DNA from 2 places in the Micromonospora sp. L32 genome. Region 2 is predicted to be linked to the other one. Evidence: predicted binding sites of a transcription regulator. Region 2 holds the regulator's gene; the other holds the start of a gene.
The links. Region 2 encodes HrcA, which represses chaperone genes, less so after heat shock. Its sites were predicted from a motif close to GGTTNGCACNCTCNNNNNGAGNGTGCNAACC; they were not measured.

Region 1 (9,962 bases), on a different contig from region 2:
CGGTCCAGCACCGTCTCCGGGCCCTTGTCGGCAACCCCGTGCACCCGGATCTCGGTCGTTCGCACCCGCCGCCGCCCCTCCGCCCGCCGGCCGCGCGGTTACCCGGCACCCGCCGGGTCAATCCCGCGCCGGACGGGTACCGGCGGCCGGGGGGCCTCACCGAGCGGCGGGTGACGATCCCACTTGTGACACTGCTCTACTGATCTGGGACCAACCTGTTGCATGATGGCGGGCATGACGGAGACCCCGCACCCCCTGTACGACAGGCACGCCGACACCCTGAACCGTGCGCTGACCGCCATCACGGAGCGGGGATACTGGTCCGCCTATCCCGAGTCACCCAGCCCCCGCGTGTACGGCGAGACCGCCGCCGCCGACGGCAAGGCCGCCTTCGAGGCGTACCTGAACGGCGACTTCCCCCTCGACCAGCCCGGCTCGGGCGACCGGGTCGCCACCGAGACCAGCCCCTTCGGGCTGGAGCTGAACGTGCGCTACCCGCACGCCGGCGCCGACGAGCTGGTCGCCGCCGCCTCGGCCGCCCTGCCGGCCTGGCGCGACGCCGGCCCGCAGGCCCGCGTGGGCGTCTGCCTGGAGATCCTCGACCGGCTGCACAAGCACATCTTCGAGCTCGCCAACGCGGTGCAGTTCACCAGCGGCCAGGCGTTCGTGATGGCCTTCCAGGCCGGCGGCGCGCACGCGCTGGACCGCGCGCTGGAGGCGCTCGCCTACGCGTACGCCGAGATGACCCGGCACCCGGGGACGGCCGGCTGGGAGAAGGCGGCCGGCAAGGGCGACCCGCTGCGGATGACCAAGACGTTCCACGTGGTGCCCCGGGGCGTGGCGCTGGTGATCGGCTGCAACACCTTCCCCACCTGGAACTCGTACCCGGGTCTCTTCGCCTCGCTGGTCACCGGCAACCCGGTGGTCGTCAAGCCGCACCCGCGCGCGGTGCTGCCGCTGGCCATCACCGTCCGGTACGCCCGCGAGGTGCTGGCCGAGGCCGGCTTCGACCCCAACCTGGTGCTGCTCGCCTCCGAGGGGCCGGGCGAGAAGCTCGCCTCCACCCTGGCGCTGCACCCCGCCGTGAAGATCGTCGACTTCACCGGCTCCACCGAGTACGGCGACTGGCTGGAGGCGAACGCCCGGCAGGCGGCCGTCTACACCGAGAAGGCCGGCCTGAACACGGTGGTCATCGACTCCACCGACGACTTCGCCGGGTTGTGCCGCAACCTCGGCTTCACGCTGACCCTGTACAGCGGCCAGATGTGCACCACCTCGCAGAACATCCTCATCCCGGCCGGCGGCATCGAGACCGACCAGGGGCACAAGAGCTTCGACGAGGTGGCCGCCGGCATCGCCGGCGCGGTCGGCAAGCTCACCGCCGACCCGGCCCGCGGCGTCGAGCTGACCGGCGCCATCGTCAACGACGGGGTGCTGGAGCGGCTCGACGAGGTGACCAAGGTCGGCGAGCCGGTGCTGGAGTCGCGTGCCGTCGAGCACCCGGCGCTGCCCGGCGCGGTGGTGCGGACGCCGACCATCGTGAAGCTGGCCGCCGACGACACCGCGACCTACGGCCGCGAGTGGTTCGGGCCGATCTCCTTCGTCATCGCCACCGACTCCACCGCGCACAGCCTGGAGATCATGCGCGCGACGGTGGGGGAGAAGGGCGCGCTGACCGCCGCCGTCTACTCCACCGACGAGGCCGTGCTGGACGCGACCGAGGCCGCCGCGGTCGACGTCGGGGTGCACCTGTCCTGCAACCTGACCGGCGGGGTCTTCGTGAACCAGTCGGCCGCGTTCTCGGACTTCCACGGCAGCGGCGCCAACCCGGCCGCGAACGCCGCGCTGACCGACGGCGCGTACGTGGCGAACCGGTTCCGGATCGTGCAGAGCCGGCGGCACGTCTAGGTTTTCGCCTTTGGTCCAGGTCGGGGTTTCCGGGGGAGCCCGCCCGCTCCAGGCGGTCAGGCTTGATCCTTCCGCGGGCGGGCTCCCCCGGAAACCCGTGCGGGGTGCGCTTCGGGCGTCGCTGCCGGGACCGGGGGTGTGGCTCGTCGGGGTGCTGCCCTGCGTGGTGTTAGCGGTGGGGGTCAGGCGGGGCGGCGCATCTGGAGTTCGCGCATGGCGGGGACGGTGGGGTGCGGCACGCGTACGCCGGTGTCGGTGAAGCCCAGCCGCTGGTAGGCGCGGTAGGCGCGGTCGTTGCCGACCACCACCTCCAGCAGCAGTTCCGGGCGGCCGGCGGCGCGGGACCAGGCGGCCACCCCGTCGATCAGGTCGGCGAGCAGGCCGCTGCCCCGCCAGGTGGGGGTCACGTAGACGGCGTAGACGACGGTCAGGCCCGGCTCGTCGGGGGAGGCGGTGCCGCCGGCGTGGCCGACCAGCCGGCCACCGGGGTCGGCGACGAACTGCGCGGTGTGGTCACCCCGGGAGACGTACGCGATCCGGGCCGCGTAGTCGGCGTGCGGGCGGGCGGCGGCCTGGGCGACGGTCTCCAGGAACGCCAGCGGCGCGTCCGCGAGCATCTCCAGCCGCAGCGCCCGCATCCGGGCGGCGTCCTCGGGGCGTACCCGGCGGACGGTGGCTCTCCGGGCTTCCGGCGGGGCCGGGGCAGGTGTCATGTCCGCATGCATACCGCAGCGACCACCGCCGATGGACGGACGGTCGGCGGAGCACCGGAATATGCCCGATTTGTGGTCGTGCGCCGCCGTCACGCCTCGTGTAGCGTGCGATTTCGGTCACCGATTCAGCGGCCCTCACCGATCGCCGAAGCGGTGGTCCTCCGGTGCCGGTCCGCCGGCCCCGGGGTCGTGGAACGCCGCGCAGAGTGAGGAAGTGCACCGTGGCACAGGGCACCGTGAAGTGGTTCAACGCCGAGAAGGGCTACGGCTTCATCGCCGTCGACGGCGGCCAGGACGTCTTCGTCCACTTCTCCGCCATCGAGATGGACGGCTACAAGGCGCTGGACGACGGGCAGCGGGTGGAGTTCGACATCGCCCAGGGCCAGAAGGGCCCGCAGGCCGAGCGGGTGCGCGTCATCGCCTGAGTCGCGTCCGGTTCCGCTCGTCGGCCGGCCCCCCACGGGGCAGCGGCGCGGGCGGGCACCAGGGAAGATCGTGGGCCGATCCAGCCGTCGCTGAGGAGTGCTCATGTCCGACCAGTCCCCGTCTGGTCCGCCCGGACCCGACCCCGTGGACCCGCCCGCCCCGGGCGGCCCGGTCGGGCCCGCCGGCCCGTACCAGGGTTGGGTCTTCCCGCCCACCGGCGGCTATCCGCCCGGCGCCGACCCGTACGCCGGCTTCCCGCCGGGCTACCCGCCGTACGCCGGCCACCTCCCGTACGGCTGGCCGGCCGCCGGCGGCTGGGACCCGGCCGACCCGCTGGTGAACCCGCCGCACGCCGGCGTCGACGGCTGGTTCACCCGGTGCGCCGGCGCGCTGCGTCGGGGCTGGCGCACGCTGCTGCCGATCATGCTGCTCACCCAGGCGCTCCCCGCCGCGGTGGTCTCGATCATCACCCTCGGGTTGGAGCCGTCCTCGCAGGTGCCGGCCGACGGTTCGCTGCCCCCGGGCTACCTGGGTGACCTCCTGACGTTCGGGGGCGCGACGCTGGTCGCCGCCCTGCTGCTCTACCTGCTGCAGAGCGTGGGCTGGGCGGCCGGCACCTGGGTGGTCACCCGGCAGGCGGCCGGCGAGCCGGCCGACCTCGGCGGCGCGCTGCGCTACGGCCTGCGCCGGGCGCCCGGGCTGTACGGCTGGACCCTGCTGGTCGGCGTGATCGTCACGGCCGGTATCTGCTTCTGCGTGCTGCCCGGCGTCTACCTCGCGTTCGCCCTCGCCCTGGCCGGTCCGGTCTACCTCTTCGAGCGGCAGAACCCGATCGGCCGCTCGTTCCGCTTCTTCCACGACCGGCTCGGCATGGTGCTGGGCCGGGTCGGGCTGGTGGCGGTGGCGATCGTCCTCGGCGGCGTGCTGGGCGCGGTGCTGGAGGCCGTCGGCACGGCGCCGCTGGGCACCGACCCGTTCGCGGCGCCGGGCACCGCGGTGGGCGCCGTCGTGGTGGTCACGCTGGCCGCGGTGCTGGTCGTCCCGGTCTACCTGGTCCAGCTGGTCGGGCTGGTCGTGGCGTACGCCGAGCAGCGGGCCCACGAGGGGCCGGTGAACGCCGCGCAACTGGCGGCGGAACTCGGCTGACCGGCCCGAGTGTGCTTGCACTCGGCAGGGGAGAGTGCTAAACAAGTCATTGGCACTCGCATACCGTGAGTGCCAGTGGTCGGGACGGTGGGGCCAAGGTTCCAGCGGCGTTGGAGACGCCGATGGGGCACACGGCCGGTCGTCGCGGGCTATCCGGCCCGGCCGAAGGACGTCGTCGTCGCCAGGTGGCGACGTCCCAAGGTGCGTACACCAGGCGGCCCATCCGGGGCACAAACACTCGGGTGGCCCGTGAGTGTCCAGGAGGACAACGCCGTATGGCCAAGATGATCGCGTTCGACGAAGAGGCGCGCCGCGGCCTCGAGCGGGGCATGAACCAGCTCGCCGACGCCGTGAAGGTGACGCTCGGCCCCAAGGGCCGCAACGTCGTGCTCGAGAAGAAGTGGGGTGCCCCCACCATCACCAACGATGGTGTGAGCATCGCCAAGGAGATCGAGCTCGAGGACCCCTACGAGAAGATCGGCGCCGAGCTGGTCAAGGAGGTCGCCAAGAAGACCGACGACGTCGCCGGTGACGGCACGACGACGGCGACCGTCCTGGCCCAGGCCCTGGTTCGCGAGGGCCTGCGCAACGTGGCCGCCGGCGCCAACCCGATCGCCCTGAAGCGGGGCATCGAGGCCGCCGTGGCCAGCGTCTCGGAGGAGCTGCTCAAGCTCGCCAAGGACGTCGAGACCAAGGAGCAGATCGCCTCCACCGCCTCCATCTCCGCCGGTGACAACACCGTCGGCGAGATCATCGCCGAGGCGATGGACAAGGTCGGCAAGGAAGGCGTCATCACCGTCGAGGAGAGCAACACCTTCGGCCTGGAGCTCGAGCTCACCGAGGGCATGCGCTTCGACAAGGGGTACATCTCCGCGTACTTCATGACCGACCCGGAGCGTATGGAGGCCGTCTTCGACGACCCCTACCTCCTGATCGTCAACAGCAAGATCTCGTCGGTGAAGGACCTGCTCCCGATCCTGGAGAAGGTCATGCAGTCGGGCAAGCCGCTGCTGATCATCGCCGAGGACATCGAGGGCGAGGCCCTGGCGACCCTGGTCGTCAACAAGGTCCGCGGCACCTTCAAGTCGGTCGCCGTCAAGGCGCCGGGCTTCGGTGACCGCCGCAAGGCCATGCTGGCCGACATCGCCATCCTCACCGGTGGCCAGGTCATCAGCGAGGAGGTCGGCCTCAAGCTGGACGCCGTCGGCCTCGACATGCTGGGCCGCGCCCGCAAGGTCGTGGTGACCAAGGACGAGACCACCATCGTCGACGGTGCCGGCGACGCCGAGCAGATCCAGGGTCGGGTCAACCAGATCCGGGCCGAGATCGACCGGAGCGACTCCGACTACGACCGCGAGAAGCTGCAGGAGCGCCTGGCCAAGCTGGCCGGCGGTGTCGCGGTGATCAAGGTCGGCGCGGCCACCGAGGTCGAGCTGAAGGAGCGCAAGCACCGCATCGAGGACGCCGTCCGCAACGCGAAGGCCGCCGTCGAGGAGGGCATCGTCCCGGGTGGTGGCGTCGCGCTGGTGCAGGCCGGCAAGACCGCCTTCGACAAGCTGGACCTGACCGGCGACGAGGCGACCGGTGCGCAGATCGTCAAGATCGCGCTGGACGCCCCGCTGCGGCAGATCGCCGTCAACGCCGGCCTCGAGGGTGGCGTCGTCGTCGAGCACGTCCGCAACCTCGAGCCGGGTCACGGCCTCAACGCCGCCAACGGCGAGTACGTCGACCTGCTGGCCGCGGGCATCATCGACCCGGCCAAGGTGACCCGGTCGGCGCTGCAGAACGCCGCGTCGATCGCGGCGCTCTTCCTCACCACCGAGGCCGTCGTGGCGGACAAGCCGGAGAAGACCCCGGCCGCCCCGGCTGGTCCGGGTGGCGGGGACATGGACTTCTGAGTCCAGCCCCACCAACGCCGAAAGGGGCGGGCCGCGCGAGCGGTCCGCCCCTTTCCGTCTCCTCAGGGCAGACTGCGCTGGTTACGCCGCTTCTGCGCCCGGTCGTACGGCGGGCGGATGGCGACCGGCTCGTCCACCACGGTCACCAGGTCCTCGGCCTCCGGCTCGTCGACGCCGGTCATCTCGGCGAGCTGCTCCGCGTCGCCGTAGTCCCGTCGGTCGAACGGCACCGCGATGGGCGGGTCGCCGACCGGTACCCAGGCGCGGGGCATCCCGTCGTCGGTCTGTTCGTCGTCCGTGGTCATGGTCCGCCTCCTCTACCGAAACGGTAGGGGGCGGCCATCACTCATGCGGGCGAATGGCATTATCAGGGTCTATATCCCATTCGCCCGTTTATCGATATATCGCGGTCCTTCCCGGGGCCGAGCGCCGCGTCCGGCCGGCCGGCAGGGGCCGTCAGAGCGTGCGGCGGTACAGGAAGAAGACCCGCTCGATCCGGGCGCCCGCGCTGCCGGAGTAGAACGGCACCGGGCCCACCCAGCCGATCTGCGCCGCGCCGATCCCGGCCTCGTGCTGGTCGCGCAGGCAGCGGCGCAGCAGCACCCCGCCGATGCCCGAGCCCGCCGCCGCCGGCGCGGTGCCCATCGGCCCGAACCAGCTCGGCCGCGACGAGCCCCAGGCCGCGAAGCCGAGGATCTCGCCGTCCCGCTCCGCGAGGTGGCAGCCCGCGTCGGCGCGGCCGACCGAGCCGGCCAGCTCGCCGTCCCAGGCGCCGCCGAAGGTGGAGCGGGCGAACGCGGCCAGCGCCGGCAGGTCCGCCGGCTCCGCCCGGCGTACGGTCACGCCCTGGCCGGCCAGCCTCGCCTCCGCCGGCTCCGTCGTGCGCAGCGCCGGCGACCCGTCGTACGACAGGTCGGCGGTCATGTTCCAGGCCGTACGGTCCTGCCGGTAGCCCAGCGCCAGCGCCAGGCAGACCGCCGGGGTGTACCGCACGTCGATGCCCGGCCAGGCGTAGTACGGCGGGTTCCCGGCCAGCAGCAGCTCGGCCGCGCCGAGGCCGGCGAGCCGCCGTTCCGCCTCGGCCACCAGCGCCCGGCCGACCCCCCGGCGCCGCCACTGCGGCGTGACGGCCAGCAGGTCCACGTGCCCGAGGCGCTCCTCCGCCGCCGAGACCGATCCGATCAGCACCCCGACCAGTTCGTCCCCCGCGTACGCCCCGACCGCCAGCACGGTCCGGTCGGCCGAGGCCCGGGGCCAGAGGGCGGTGACCACGGACTCCGCCTCGGCGGCGTCCTCGGGCAGGTCGAGCGCGCGTCCACAGAGCGCGACGACGGCGGGGACCCGGTCGGCGGTCAGGTCGGCGAGGGTGAACTCCATGGTGGCCGACCCTAGATCAACCACCACGGGTGGGCGCAAGACCCGATCAGCCGGCCCGGGCCGCCCGCACCGCCGCGTACGCGTCGACGAGGCCCGCGCCGGTGATGTTCGCGTCCCCGCCGCAGGCGTCCTGCGGCGCGCGGGAGCGGTAGCTCGGCTGCGCGGGCTGCGCCGTCTCCCGCAGGATCCGGCGGGTGCGCTCCAGGTCGCCGACGAGCGCCGGGTTCGCCGACCACATCAGCGCCACTACGCCCGCCACCTGCGGCGTCGCCATCGAGGTGCCGTCCAGGGTGGCGTAGCCGCCGCCCGGCATCGCGGAGAGCACGCCCGCGCCCGGGGCGAGCACGTCCGGCTTGGCCGCGCCGCCCGGGGCCGGTCCGCGACTGGAGAAGAGGGTCACCCGGCGGTGCCGGTCCACCGCGCCGACGGTCAACACGTCCGGGTACGGCGCGGGCGGGTCGGCGATCGAGCCGCAGTACGGGCCGGTGTTGCCGGCCGCCGCGACCACCAGGATGCCGGCGGCGGCCAGCGCGTCGGCGGCCGGCCGGAGCGCCCGCGGGTCGCAGCCCTCGATCGGCGGGCAGCCCCAGGAGTTGGTCAGCACGTCCGGCGCGCGCGCCGGACGGCCGTCGGTGAACGGGTCCGCGCCGGGCGGGAAGGGGGCCAGCATGAACTGGAGGCAGTCCAGGTAGTGCGCGGGGCTGCCGAGGTTGCGGTCGAGGTTGACGCAGCCCACCCAGCGCGCACCCGGGGCCACCCCGATGCCGTCCCGACCCACCGCGCTGCCCACCGTGTGGGTGCCGTGCCCGCCCGCGTCGTTCGGGGAGCGGGTGCGGTCCCAGGGGTCGTACCAGGAGTCGTCGCCGCCCCGGAAGCCGTCGGCCAGCGCCGGGTGGCGGCCGTCCACGCCCGAGTCGGAGCTGCCGACCACCACGCCGGAACCGGTCACCCCCAGCTCCGACCAGACCCGGTCGGCGCCGAGCAGCCGGATGTTCCAGGCCGGGCCGGCCGGCGCCGGCGCGTCGCCGGAGGTGGTCGGGGCGGGGGCGGGCAACGGCCGTACCCGCTGGCTGAGCAGCACGCGGGAGACCTCGGGACGGCCCGACAGCCAGGCCCGCACCGCCGGACCACCGTCGATCTCGATCGCGTTGACCAGGTAGTACGGCCTCGGGCTCAGGCGCAGCCGGGACAGCTCCCGGCGCAGGTCGCCCTGGGTCCGCTCGGCGGTGGCGACCAGCCGGCGGTACACCTCGGCGGCGCGCGCGTCCCGACCGGCCCGGCCCGGCGTACCGGCCGGGATACCGGTCAGGTCGGCCTGCTCGCGCAGCACCACCAGCAGCCGCTCGCCGTGCAGCCCGGGCTGCCCGGGGACCACGGCGACCACCCCGACCGCGACCAGCAGCACGCCGGCGGCCAGCACGGCCACCCGTCGGCTGGGCGTGACCGCCCGGGGCCGGGCGAGCAGGACGCCGTACCCGACGGCGAGCAGGACCGCGACGGCGAGCCCGGCGACCGCGGCGGCGGCCACCCAGAACGGCACGTCGCGGGTGGTGGCCAGGAGGACCGAGACCTCCTCCGGGTCGGCCAGGGCGAGCGGGCCGAACAGCGCCAGGCCGACCAGCCAGCGGACCGGTGCTACGGCCCGGGTGCCGGTCCGGCGGGCGGCCGCGTACAGGGCGGCCAGCGTGAAGGCGACCGGCGGCACGGCGAGCAGGGCGGGCAGTTGGGCCCCGGACTGCCCGGTGCCGGCGGCGAGCAGCAGCAGGGTGACCCCGCCGACCAGCCCGCCGAGGAACACCAGCCGGGCGGGCCGGGGTGGCTCGCCGCCCCCGAGCCGGCACCAGAACCGCCCGTCGAGCAGCACCCCGGCCAGCGCGCCGAGCGCCGCCGCGGCCAGTGCGGCGAGGACGGTCTCCAGCAGGCCGCCCAGCGCGCCGAGCCAGGCCCAGGGGAGCAGCAGGGCCAGCCCGGCGGCCACCGCGAGCAGGGTGACCGGATCGGGCCGGCGGCCGCCTGCCCCGCCGGTGCCGCTCGCCCGCCGCTCGGTGCGGGATGCGCCGTCCGGTGCATCGGGAGTGGCCGCAGGCCCGGGCTCGCCGTCCCGTGCAGCGGGGGTGGTCGCCGGCTCCGGCTCGCCCCCTGGTGCAGCGGGGGTGGTCGCCGATTCGGGCTCGCCCCCCGATCCGTCGGGCAGGGCGCGGCGTCGGGCCGGCAGCCGGGCGGCGACCAGGGCCAGCCCGGCGGCGGTGGCGGCCAGCGCCGCCAGGTAGAGCTCGTGGTGTACCGGCGGGAGGGCACGCAGCGCGCCGAGCGCGCCGAGCGCCAGCGCTCCGGCCAGCCAGGCCCGGCCGGTGCCCCGCAGCGCCGGGGACCGGGGGAGCAGCGTCAGCAGCAGGGCCGGCAGGCCGACCAGCAGGACGCCGGCCAGGGAGACCACCGGCCAGAGCCACGGCCACCGGTCCAGCCCGCTGACGAGGCGTACCTGGTCGACGGA
Region 2 (9,962 bases):
CCGGGTACGGCACCAGGATCAGGCCGAGCCCGAAACCGGCCGCCCAGAGCGTCTCGTCGGTGGTGGTCAGCGGCCAGCGCATCTCGTCCAGCGAGGCCGGGGCGAGCACCGCGCCGGCCGGGTCCAGCGCCACCGGGTCGGCCAGGAAGGCCGCCCACCGGGCCATGTCGGTCGCGGTGCTCCAGAGCTGGGCGGCCGGGGCGATCGCGCCGAAGTCGGTCGGCGGCTCCGGGTGCGCCTCGTCGGAGTAGGCGTCGACCAGGAACCCGGTGGCCGCCGCCGGCCCCGGCGTCACCGAGGTGGCGGCCAGGCCCAGCGGGGTCAGCACCCGCTCGATGAGCACCTCGGCCCAGGAGCCGCCGCGCAGCTCGCCGACCAGCCGGCCGAGCAGCGCCATGCCCAGGTTGGAGTAGTGGTAGCGGCGACCGGTCGGCAGCACCCGCTCGGCCCGGGCCAGCTCGGCGACGAGTTCGTCCGCGCCGGGGGCGCGCAGCGTGTCCCAGACGTCACCGTACGGCTCGCGTTGCAGGCCGGCGGTGTGCGACAGCAGCCGGCGTACGGTCAGCTCGCCGTGCGCCGGCAACGCCAGGTGACGGCCGATCGGGTCGTCCAGGTCGAGCAGGCCGTCGTCGCGACACTGCATCACCAGCACCGAGGTGAAGGTCTTGGTCACCGAGCCGAGCCGGAACCGGGTGCCCGGGCCGAGGTCGGCGTCGGTGCCGGTGCCGCCGACCTCGCAGGTCCACAGCGGCCGGTCGGCACGGTGCAGGGCCGCCGCCAGGGCCGGCACCCGGGCCTGCGCCTGCACCCGGCGCACCATCCGGGCCAGCCGGTCGGGCCCAGCCGTCACGCGACGTTCCGGGCCAGCATCGGGCCGAGCGGCGCGCCGCCGAGCAGGTGCGCGTGCACGTGGAAGAGCTCCTGGCCGCCGTACGCGCCGGTGTTGAACATCAGCCGGAAGCCGTCACCGAGCAGCCCCTCGTCCTCCGCCACCGCCGCCGCCGTGGCGAGCAGGTCGCCGGCGAGCTTCGGGTCGCCCTGCCCCAGCGTGGCGACGTCGGCGTAGTGCTCCTTCGGGATGACCAGCACGTGCACCGGCGCCTTCGGGTCGAGGTCGCGGAAGGCGAGGGTGGTGTCGGTTTCCCGGACGATGGTGGCCGGGATCTCCCCGGCGGCGATGCGGCAGAACAGGCAGTCGGATCCCATCGGGGCATGGTAAGGCGTGCCGCGCGGCTGGGGCATGATGTGCCGCGTGACTTCACGAGCGGTACTGGTGACGGGGGCGTCGCGCGGCATCGGCCGCGCGGTGGCGCGGGCGTTCGCGGCGGACGGGGACCGGGTGGCGATCCACCATCGGGACTCGGCCGAGCTGGCCGAGGCGCTCCGCGCCGAACTGCCCGGCGACGGTCACGTGGTGGTCCGCGCGGACCTCACCGACCCGGCGGCGGTACGGGCCATGGTGGACGACGCCGCCGCCCGGCTCGGGGGGCTCGACGTGCTGGTCAACAACGCCGGGGTGTACGGCGACCGGGACGCCCCGCACCCGGTCTTCGGCGCCTCGTACGAGCAGTGGCAGCGGCAGTGGCGGCGGGTGCTGGAGACCAACCTGACCGGGGCGGGCAACGTCACCTGGTGCGCCGCCCAGCACATGCGGGAGCGCGGTGGCCGGGTGGTGAACGTGTCGTCGCGGGGCGCGTTCCGGGGCGAGCCGGACCAGCCCGCGTACGGTGCCAGCAAGGCCGGCCTGAACGCGCTCGGGCAGTCCCTCGCCGTCGCGCTCGCGCCGTACGGCATCGCGGTCGCCACGGTCGCCCCGGGCTTCGTGGCGACCGACATGACCACGGAGCACCTCACCGGCGAGCAGGGCGACGCGATCCGGGCGCAGAGCCCGTTCGGTCGGGTGGCCCGCCCCGAGGAGATCGCCGCCGCCGTGCACTGGCTGGCCAGCCCCGAGGCGCAGTGGGCCTCCGGCACCATCGTCGACCTCAACGGCGCCTCCTACCTGCGTACCTGACCGGCCGCCGACAGGTCGCCCGCCCAGACCCTCCCGAGGACCGCCCGGACCGGGGACGGCGCCGTCGACAAACGGTGTCTCCCGGCGTCCCGGCATCGGGGCAGGGTCGCCGCCAGGGGGATGTTCGTGTGAGCGATATGCCTGTGAGGCATAAATATGCCTCACAGGCATATCGCTCGGCTGTGGTCATCGAGGAGGCGGCCACTACCCTTCGTAGTCAACGCACTCGCGGCGTCCGGGCGGAACGGCGTGTCGCCCGGGTGTTGGGAGTGCAAAGCGGGCCACCAGGGTGTCCACCACCCGGGCCGACACGCCGCGCAGGCCCGGTCGCGCAAGTCCGCCCCGGGCCGGTCGGCCCGGCTCGACACGCGACCGAGGCCGGCGGGGCGTGAGCAGCCCTGCTGAAGGACGGCCTACCAGCGGTCGAGGCGGGTGGCCAGCACGCTCAGTGCGGCCACCCCGGCCGTGGAGGTGCGCAGCACCGACGGACCGAGCCGCACCGGGCGGGCGCCGGCGTCGGCGAACGCGGTCAGTTCGACCGGGGCGATGCCGCCCTCCGGGCCGACCACCAGCACGATCTCGCCGGCGCCGGGCAGCTCGGCGGTGGTCAGCCGCTCGTCGGCCTCCTCGTGCAGCACGAACGCGGCACCGGCTCCGGCGATCCGCCGCACCACGGTCCCGGTGGACTCGTCCGGGGCGCCGGCCACCACCGGCAGCCAGGGTCGGCGGGCCTGCTTGGCCGCCTCCCGGGCGGTCGCCACCCACTTGTCCCGGGCCCGTACGCCCCGGTCGCCGCGCCACTGGGTCACCGAGCGGGACGCCGCCCAGGGCACGATCTCGTCCACCCCGACCTCGGTCATCGCCTGCACGGCCAGCTCGCCCCGGTCCCCCTTGGCGATGCCCTGCACCACCACGATCCGGGGGACCGGCGCGTCGGCGTACCCGCGGGAGGTGACCCGCACGTCGAGGGTGCCCCGGCCGACGGCGGTGACCACGGCGGCGGCCGTGCCGCCCCGGCCGTCGGCCAGCAGCAGCTCCTCGCCGACGCGCAGCCGCTGCACGGTGGCCGCGTGGTGGCCCTCCGGGCCGTCCAGGGTCAGCGTGTCGCCGGTGGGCAGCGCCTCGACCAGGAACAGCGGCGCGGACACCTCAGGCGTGCCCGTTGAAGGCGTCGCGCATCCGGGAGAAGAAGCCGCCCTGCTTGGTCAGCTCGGCGACCTCCTCGCCCCGGGTCTTGGCGAAGTCGCGCAGCATCTTCTCCTGGTCGGCGTCGAGCTTCGTGGGGGTCCGCACGTCGAGGTGGACGTAGAGGTCGCCCCGGCCGGTGCCGCGCAGGTGCGGCACGCCCCGGGCGCGCAGCCGCAGCGTGCTGCCCGGCTGGGTGCCGGCCTTGACGTCGACCGTCTCCTCGCTGTCCAGCGTCTTGATGGTCAGCCGGGTGCCGAGCGCGGCGGCGGTCATCGGCACGGTGACCCGGCAGTGCAGGTCGTCGCCCTTGCGGGAGTACACGTCGTGCGGCCGCTCGTGGATCTCCACGTAGAGGTCGCCGGCGGTGCCGCCGCCCGGGCCCACCTCACCCTGCTGGGCGAGCCGGATCCGCATGCCGTCCTCGACCCCGGCGGGGATCTTGACGGTCAGCGAGCGGCGGGTGCGCACCCGGCCGTCGCCGGCGCAGGTCGGGCAGGGGTGCGGGATGGTGGTGCCGTACCCCTGGCAGACGGTGCAGGGGCGGGCCGAGACCACCTGGCCGAGGAAGGTGCGCTGCACCGACTGCACCTCGCCCCGGCCGCCACACGCCTCGCAGGTGGCCAGGTGGGTGCCGGCGGCGGTGCCGGCGCCGGCGCAGGTGGTGCAGAGCACCGCGGTGTCGACCGTGATCGGCGCCTCGACGCCGAACGCGGTCTCATGCAGGTCCAGCTCCAGCCGCAGGATCGCGTCGGCACCCGGCCGGGTACGCGGTCGCGGCCCCCGGGCGCCGCCCGCGGCGCCGCCGAAGAACGCGTCCATGATGTCCTGGAAGCCGACGAACGGGCCCGCGCCGCCGGGACCGCCCGGCCCCGCGCCGCCGCCACCCGGGGCGAGCGGGTCGCCACCCAGGTCGACGATCTGCCGTTTCCGGTCGTCCGAGAGGACCTCGTACGCGGCGTTGATGTCCTTGAACTTCTCCTGGGCCTCCGGGTCCGGATTGACGTCCGGGTGGAACTGCCGCGCCAGCTTGCGGTAGGCGCGCTTGATCTCGTCGTCGGAGGCTTCCCGGCTCACGCCGAGAATGCCGTAGTAGTCCCTGGCCACTGCGTTCGGTGTCCTCATGTTCGTCTCGCGTTGCGCCGGTCGTCGGCCGGAGCCGGGTGCCGGCCCCTGCCCTGGATCAGTTCTGGGCCAGCAGCTCGCCCACGTAGCGTGCCACGGCCCTCACCGTGGCGATGGTGCCGGGGTAGTCCATCCGGGTGGGGCCCAACACGCCCAGCCCGCCGAGCGCGGTCGCCCCCGGCCCGTAGCCGGTGCTGACCACCGAGGCGGCCCGCAGGTTGTCGATCTCGTTCTCGTCGCCGATCAGCACCCGGGTGGTGGTCGACTCGGCCTCGCCGATCAGCTTGAGCATCACCACCTCCTCCTCCAGCGCCTCCAGGATGGGCCGCAGCGAGCCCTGGAAGTCGAGCAGGCCGCCCCGGGTGAGGTTCGCGGTGCCGGCGAGCGCGATGCGCTCCTCGTGCCGTTCGACCAGCGTCTCCAGCAGCACGGTGGAGAGCGTGGTCATCGCCCCGCGCAGGTGCGGCGCGGACTCGTCGACCAGCGCCTGGACCAGCGGCGGGGTCTCCGACAGCCGGCTGCCGACCAGCTTCTCGTTGACCAGCCGGCGCAGGTCGGTGACATGGTCGGCGGGGATCGGCGCGGGCAGCTCCACCAGCCGCTGCTCGACCCGGCCGGTGTCGGCGATCATGACCAGCATCAGCCGGGTGGTGGAGATCGGCACCAGCTCCAGGTGGCGCACCGAGGAGCGGGCCAGCGACGGGTACTGCACCACGGCGACCTGCCGGGTCAGCTGGGCCAGCAGCCGGACGGTGCGGTGCACCACGTCGTCCAGGTCGACCGCGCCGACCAGGAAACGCTCGATCGCCCGGCGCTCGGCCGGGCTCAGCGGCTTGACCCGGGACAGCCGGTCGACGAAGAGGCGGTAGCCACGGTCGGTGGGCACCCGGCCGGCACTGGTGTGCGGCTGCCGGATGTAGCCCTCCTCCTCCAGCACGGCCATGTCGTTGCGCACCGTGGCCGGCGAGACGCCGAGCTGGTGCCGCTCGACCAGGGCCTTGCTGCCGACCGGCTCCTGCGTGGCGACGTAGTCCTCGACGATCGCGCGCAGCACGGCGAGCTTGCGGTCGTCGAGACCCATCTCCCCACCTCCTGACGCACGTCGGCCCGGAGCGGCTGAGGCGCCCCGGGCGAGCGCACTGGCACTCGACTGTAGCGAGTGCCAGTCTACGTCGGCGTCCCCGCTGACGCGATGATCAGCGACGGACCACGGGTGCGCCCCGCCACCCGGACGGCGCGCCAGGGCCGATCATCCGGACATCCGGGGCGGTGTCGCTCTGGTGATGGCTTGCCGGCAACCCCTACCGTGACGTCCATGACTGAACCACCTCGCCCTCCCGGAGCGGGGGACCCCGGCGACCGCCCGGACCCGACCGCCCCGTCCGGCTCGTTGTACGAGCCGCCCACCGCACCACTGTCCGGGGCACCCGGGGCGGGCGGCTATCCCCCGCCCGGTGGCTATCCGCCACCCACCGGTGACCAACCGCCGTCGGGCGGCTACCCACCGCCGGGTGGCTACCCACCGCCGGGTGGCTACCCACCGCCGGGTGGTTACTCCGCGCCGGGCGTCGGCTATCCGACCGCCGGCGGGTACGGCGCTCCCGGCGGCGGCTACGGCGCCCCGGGCGGCTACGCCACCGACGACGACAAGACCTGGTCGCTGGTCGCGCACTTCGGTGGCCCGGTCGGCGTGATCGTCGGCGGCAGCCTGCTCGGCTGGGTGGCGCCGCTGATCGCGCTCTCCGCCAAGGGCCAGCAGTCCCCGACGGTGCGGGCGCACGCCACGGCCTCGCTGAACTTCCAGATCACCTGGGCGATCGCCAACATCATCGGCTTCGTCCTGGCCATCGTCACCTGCGGGGTGCTCTTCTTCATCCCGATCCTGACCGCCCTGGTGCCGATCATCTTCGGCATCATCGGCGGGGTGAAGGCCACCGAGGGTGTGGTCTACCGCTACCCGGCGAGCTACGCCTTCAAGAAGTGACCGGTCCCGGCCGGCCCACCCGGGCCGGCCGGGCCGCGCGGGATCAGGGCAGCAGGTCGCGGACCACGGCGTCGGCCAGCAGCCGCCCGCGCAGGGTGAGCACCGCCCGCCCCGCCGCGTGCCCCGCCGGGTCCAGCAGGCCGTCGGCCAGCGCCCGCTCGGCACCCGCCCGACCCGCCGCGTCGAGGGCGTCCAGCGGCAGGCCGGAGGCGAGCCGCAGCCGGAGCATGACGTCCTCCATGTGCGCCTCGCCGGCGGTCAGCACCTCCCGGGCCAGGCCGGGTGACTCCCCGGCGGCCAGGCGCTTCGCGTACGCGGTGGGGTGCTTGACGTTCCACCAGCGCACCCCGCCGACGTGGCTGTGCGCCCCCGGGCCGAGGCCCCACCAGTCCGCGCCGGTCCAGTAGAGCAGGTTGTGCCGGCACCGGGCCGCCTCGGAGCGGGCCCAGTTGGAGACCTCGTACCAGGAGAAGCCGGCCGCGCCGAGGGCGGCCTCCGCGGCCAGGTACCGGTCCGCCGCCACGTCGTCCGACGGGTACGGCAGCTCGCCGCGCCGCATCCGGGCGGCGAGCCGCGTGCCGTCCTCCACGATCAGGGCGTACGCGCTGACGTGGTCCACCCCGGCGGCGACCACCTGGTCGAGGGAGGCGGCGAAGTCCGCCGCGCTCTCCCCCGGCGTGCCGTAGATCAGGTCCAGGTTGACGTGGTCGAACCCGGCGTCGCGGGCCTCCAGCGCGGCGGCGACCGCCCGGCCGGCGCTGTGCCGGCGATCGAGGATCGCCAGCACCCCGGGCGCGGCGGACTGCATGCCCAGCGAGATCCGGGTGTAGCCGGCCGCGCGCAGGGTGCGCAGCGACTCGGGCGTGACCGACTCCGGGTTGGCCTCGGTGGTCACCTCGGCGTCGGCGGCCAGCCCCCAGGTGCGGTCGATGCCGTCCAGGATGCGGGCCAGGTCGTCGGCGGGGAGCAGGGTCGGCGTGCCACCGCCGACGAAGACGGTGTCCACCCGGGGCGGCGGGGCGTCGCCGAGGACCCGGGCGGCCAGCGCCAGCTCGGCCAGCACGGTGTCGGCGTACGACTCCCGGTCGGCGCCGCCGCCGAGCTCGGCCGCAGTGTAGGTGTTGAAGTCGCAGTAGCCGCAGCGGCTGGCACAGAACGGCACGTGGACGTACACGCCGAAGCCGCGCGCGCCGACCGCGCTCAGGGCGGTGGCGGGCAGCGACCCGTCGACGGGGACGGTCTCGCCTTCTGGAAGGACGCCGGGCATGGCCACTAGTGTGCCCGGCATGACCTCTCCCGACCGCCTCGTGCGGGTCGCCACGGCCCGTGGGGTGACCACCCTCACCCTGGACAGCCCGCACAACCGCAACGCGCTCTCCACGGCCCTGATGACCGAGCTGCTGGCCGGGATCGCCGCGGCGGTCGCCGACGACGCCGTACGGGTGATCGTGCTGGACCACACCGGGCCGGTCTTCTGCTCCGGCGCGGACCTGAAGGAGACGGCCGCCGCGTACGCCAGCGGGAGCGTGCCGGCCGGGATGCTCGGCGACGTGCTGGCGGCGGTCTGGGAGTGCCCGAAGCCGGTGCTGGCGAAGGTGGCCGGGCCGGCGCGGGCCGGCGGGCTGGGCCTGATCGCGGCGGCGGACCTGGCGGTCTGCGCCGAGGAGGCGACGTTCGCCTTCACCGAGGTGCGGATCGGGGTGATCCCGGCGGTCATCTCCGCCACGGTGCTGCCCCGGCTGCACCCGCGCGCGGCGGCCGAGCTGTACCTGACCGGGGACACCTTCGACGGCCGGCGGGCCGCCGAGATCGGCCTGGTGACCGCGGCGGTGCCGGCGGACGGGCTGGACGCGGCGGTGGAGCGCTACTGCGCCTCGCTGGTGCGCGGCGCGCCGGGGGCGCTGGCCGGGGCGAAGGGCCTGCTGCGCCGCCCGGCCCCCACCGACCTGCGCGGCGAGATCGCCGAGCTGTCCGCCCTCTCCACCGGCTACTTCCTCTCCGAGGAGGGCCGCGAAGGCGTGCTCGCCTTCCGCGAGAAAAGATTGGCTCGATGGGTGGCCGCTCTGGACGGTGGTCCGGCAGACGGGGCGCGGTAGCACCGGTTCGGGGCCTTTCTTTCGTTTGCTCCCGGAAAGGTGAACCGGTCGGCCGACCCGGCTCGCCTTTTCGGGCACGTACGCTGGGGATGACCGTGAAACAGGAGGTGCGGGTGCGAAGTCGGGCAATTGTCGCAGTCGGTGTCGTCTTCGCGGTCGTCGCTCTCCTCGGGGTCTGGGTCGTCGTCCGTCAGCTTGGCGGCCAACTCCGGCTCCCCGTGGCCAGCCGCAGCTGCACCGTCAAGGCCGACGGCACGGTGCTGCTCGACGCCGACCAGATGGCGAACGCGGCGACGATCGCGGCGATCGGTATCCAGCGGCAGATGCCCGAGCGGGCGGTGGTGGTCGCGCTGGCCACCGCGTACCAGGAGTCGGGCCTGCGCAACCTCTCCGGCGGCGACCGGGACTCGATCGGCCTGTTCCAGCAGCGGCCGAGCCAGGGCTGGGGCAGCCCGCAGCAGATCCGCGACCAGCGCTACGCGGCCAACCGCTTCTACGCCGCGCTGAAGAAGGTGCGCGGCTGGGAGGAGATGCGGGTCACCGACGCGGCCCAGGCGGTCCAGCGGTCGGCCTTCCCGACGGCGTACCAGAAGTGGGCGGACGAGTCCGAGGTGCTGACCCGCGCCCTGCTCGGCGAGGCGACCGGCGCGGTGGCCTGCACGGTGAGCCGGACGCCGGTGATGCGGGGCGAGGCGGCCGCGGCGGCGCTGACCCGCGGTCTGACCCTGGACTGGGGGCTGCCGGGCACCGGCACGGTGGCCGCGCTGAGCGGGCTCACCGTGCCCGCCGCCGACCGTCGCGACGGCTGGCGGTACGCCCACTGGCTGGTGTCGCACGCGCCCGACCACGGGGTGAAGCGGGTGCGCTTCGCCGGCCTGGAGTGGACCGCCGAGGACGGCACCTGGGCCAAGGTCTCCGACGGCCGCCCGGCCGACGGCCAGGTGCTGGCGGAGGTCTTCGCCGAGGGCTGACGGGTCAGGGGCGGGTGCCGGCCACCCGGCGACGGACCTTCTTCAGGACCGGCTCCGGCAGCTCGGCGGCGTCCAGCAGCCGGGGCAGCAGTTCCGGTTCGAGGTTCATCGCCCGGAACACCTCGCCGATGGTGACCCCGTGCGCGGGCCGGTCCACCACCTCGACCGGGTCGCCCGCGCCGACCTCCCCCTCGCGCAGCACCCGCAGGTACGCCCCGGGCGCCGCCCGCACCGTGAACCGCTTGATCAGGTCGGGTACGCCCCAGAAACCGGCGAAGGTGGTGCAGGGGGTACGCGGCTTGGTCACCTGGAGCACCGCCGAGCCGATCGCCCACAGCTCGCCGATGACCGCCCCGGTCACGTCCACCGCCGAGGTGGTCAGGTTCTCGCCGAACCCGCCGGGCGGGACGCTGCGCCCCAGCTCCGCCGACCACCACTCGGCGTCCTCCCCCGCGTACGCGTAGACCGCCTGGTCGGGGCCGCCGTGGTGGGCCCGCTCGCCGATGAAGTCTCCGGCCACCCCGTCGGCGCGCAGCAGCACCGGACCGTCGACCGGTCGCTTGTCGATGCCGGTGCGGCCGCTCGCG

Region 1: the regulator HrcA is predicted to act here: its motif matches at 4,241-4,271, upstream of groL (chaperonin GroEL).

Annotation. Positions count from the first base shown of each region.
Region 1 is NZ_JBQHDD010000001.1:259,720-269,681, forward strand. It holds gene ACTMTB_RS01140 (hypothetical protein) at 1-65, opposite strand, end outside; gene paaN (phenylacetic acid degradation protein PaaN) at 235-1,908, shown strand; gene ACTMTB_RS01150 (GNAT family N-acetyltransferase) at 2,091-2,621, opposite strand; gene ACTMTB_RS01155 (cold-shock protein) at 2,843-3,046, shown strand; gene ACTMTB_RS01160 (hypothetical protein) at 3,150-4,193, shown strand; gene groL (chaperonin GroEL) at 4,469-6,091, shown strand; gene ACTMTB_RS01170 (hypothetical protein) at 6,154-6,396, opposite strand; gene ACTMTB_RS01175 (GNAT family N-acetyltransferase) at 6,548-7,468, opposite strand; gene ACTMTB_RS01180 (S8 family serine peptidase) at 7,515-9,962, opposite strand, start outside.
Region 2 is NZ_JBQHDD010000004.1:556,773-566,734, forward strand. It holds gene ACTMTB_RS14500 (serine hydrolase domain-containing protein) at 1-850, opposite strand, end outside; gene ACTMTB_RS14505 (histidine triad nucleotide-binding protein) at 847-1,206, opposite strand; gene ACTMTB_RS14510 (SDR family NAD(P)-dependent oxidoreductase) at 1,253-2,014, shown strand; gene ACTMTB_RS14515 (16S rRNA (uracil(1498)-N(3))-methyltransferase) at 2,428-3,162, opposite strand; gene dnaJ (molecular chaperone DnaJ) at 3,164-4,306, opposite strand; gene hrcA (heat-inducible transcriptional repressor HrcA) at 4,383-5,405, opposite strand; gene ACTMTB_RS14530 (DUF4870 domain-containing protein) at 5,640-6,308, shown strand; gene hemW (radical SAM family heme chaperone HemW) at 6,352-7,575, opposite strand; gene ACTMTB_RS14540 (enoyl-CoA hydratase-related protein) at 7,595-8,404, shown strand; gene ACTMTB_RS14545 (hypothetical protein) at 8,512-9,375, shown strand; gene ACTMTB_RS14550 (MOSC domain-containing protein) at 9,380-9,962, opposite strand, start outside.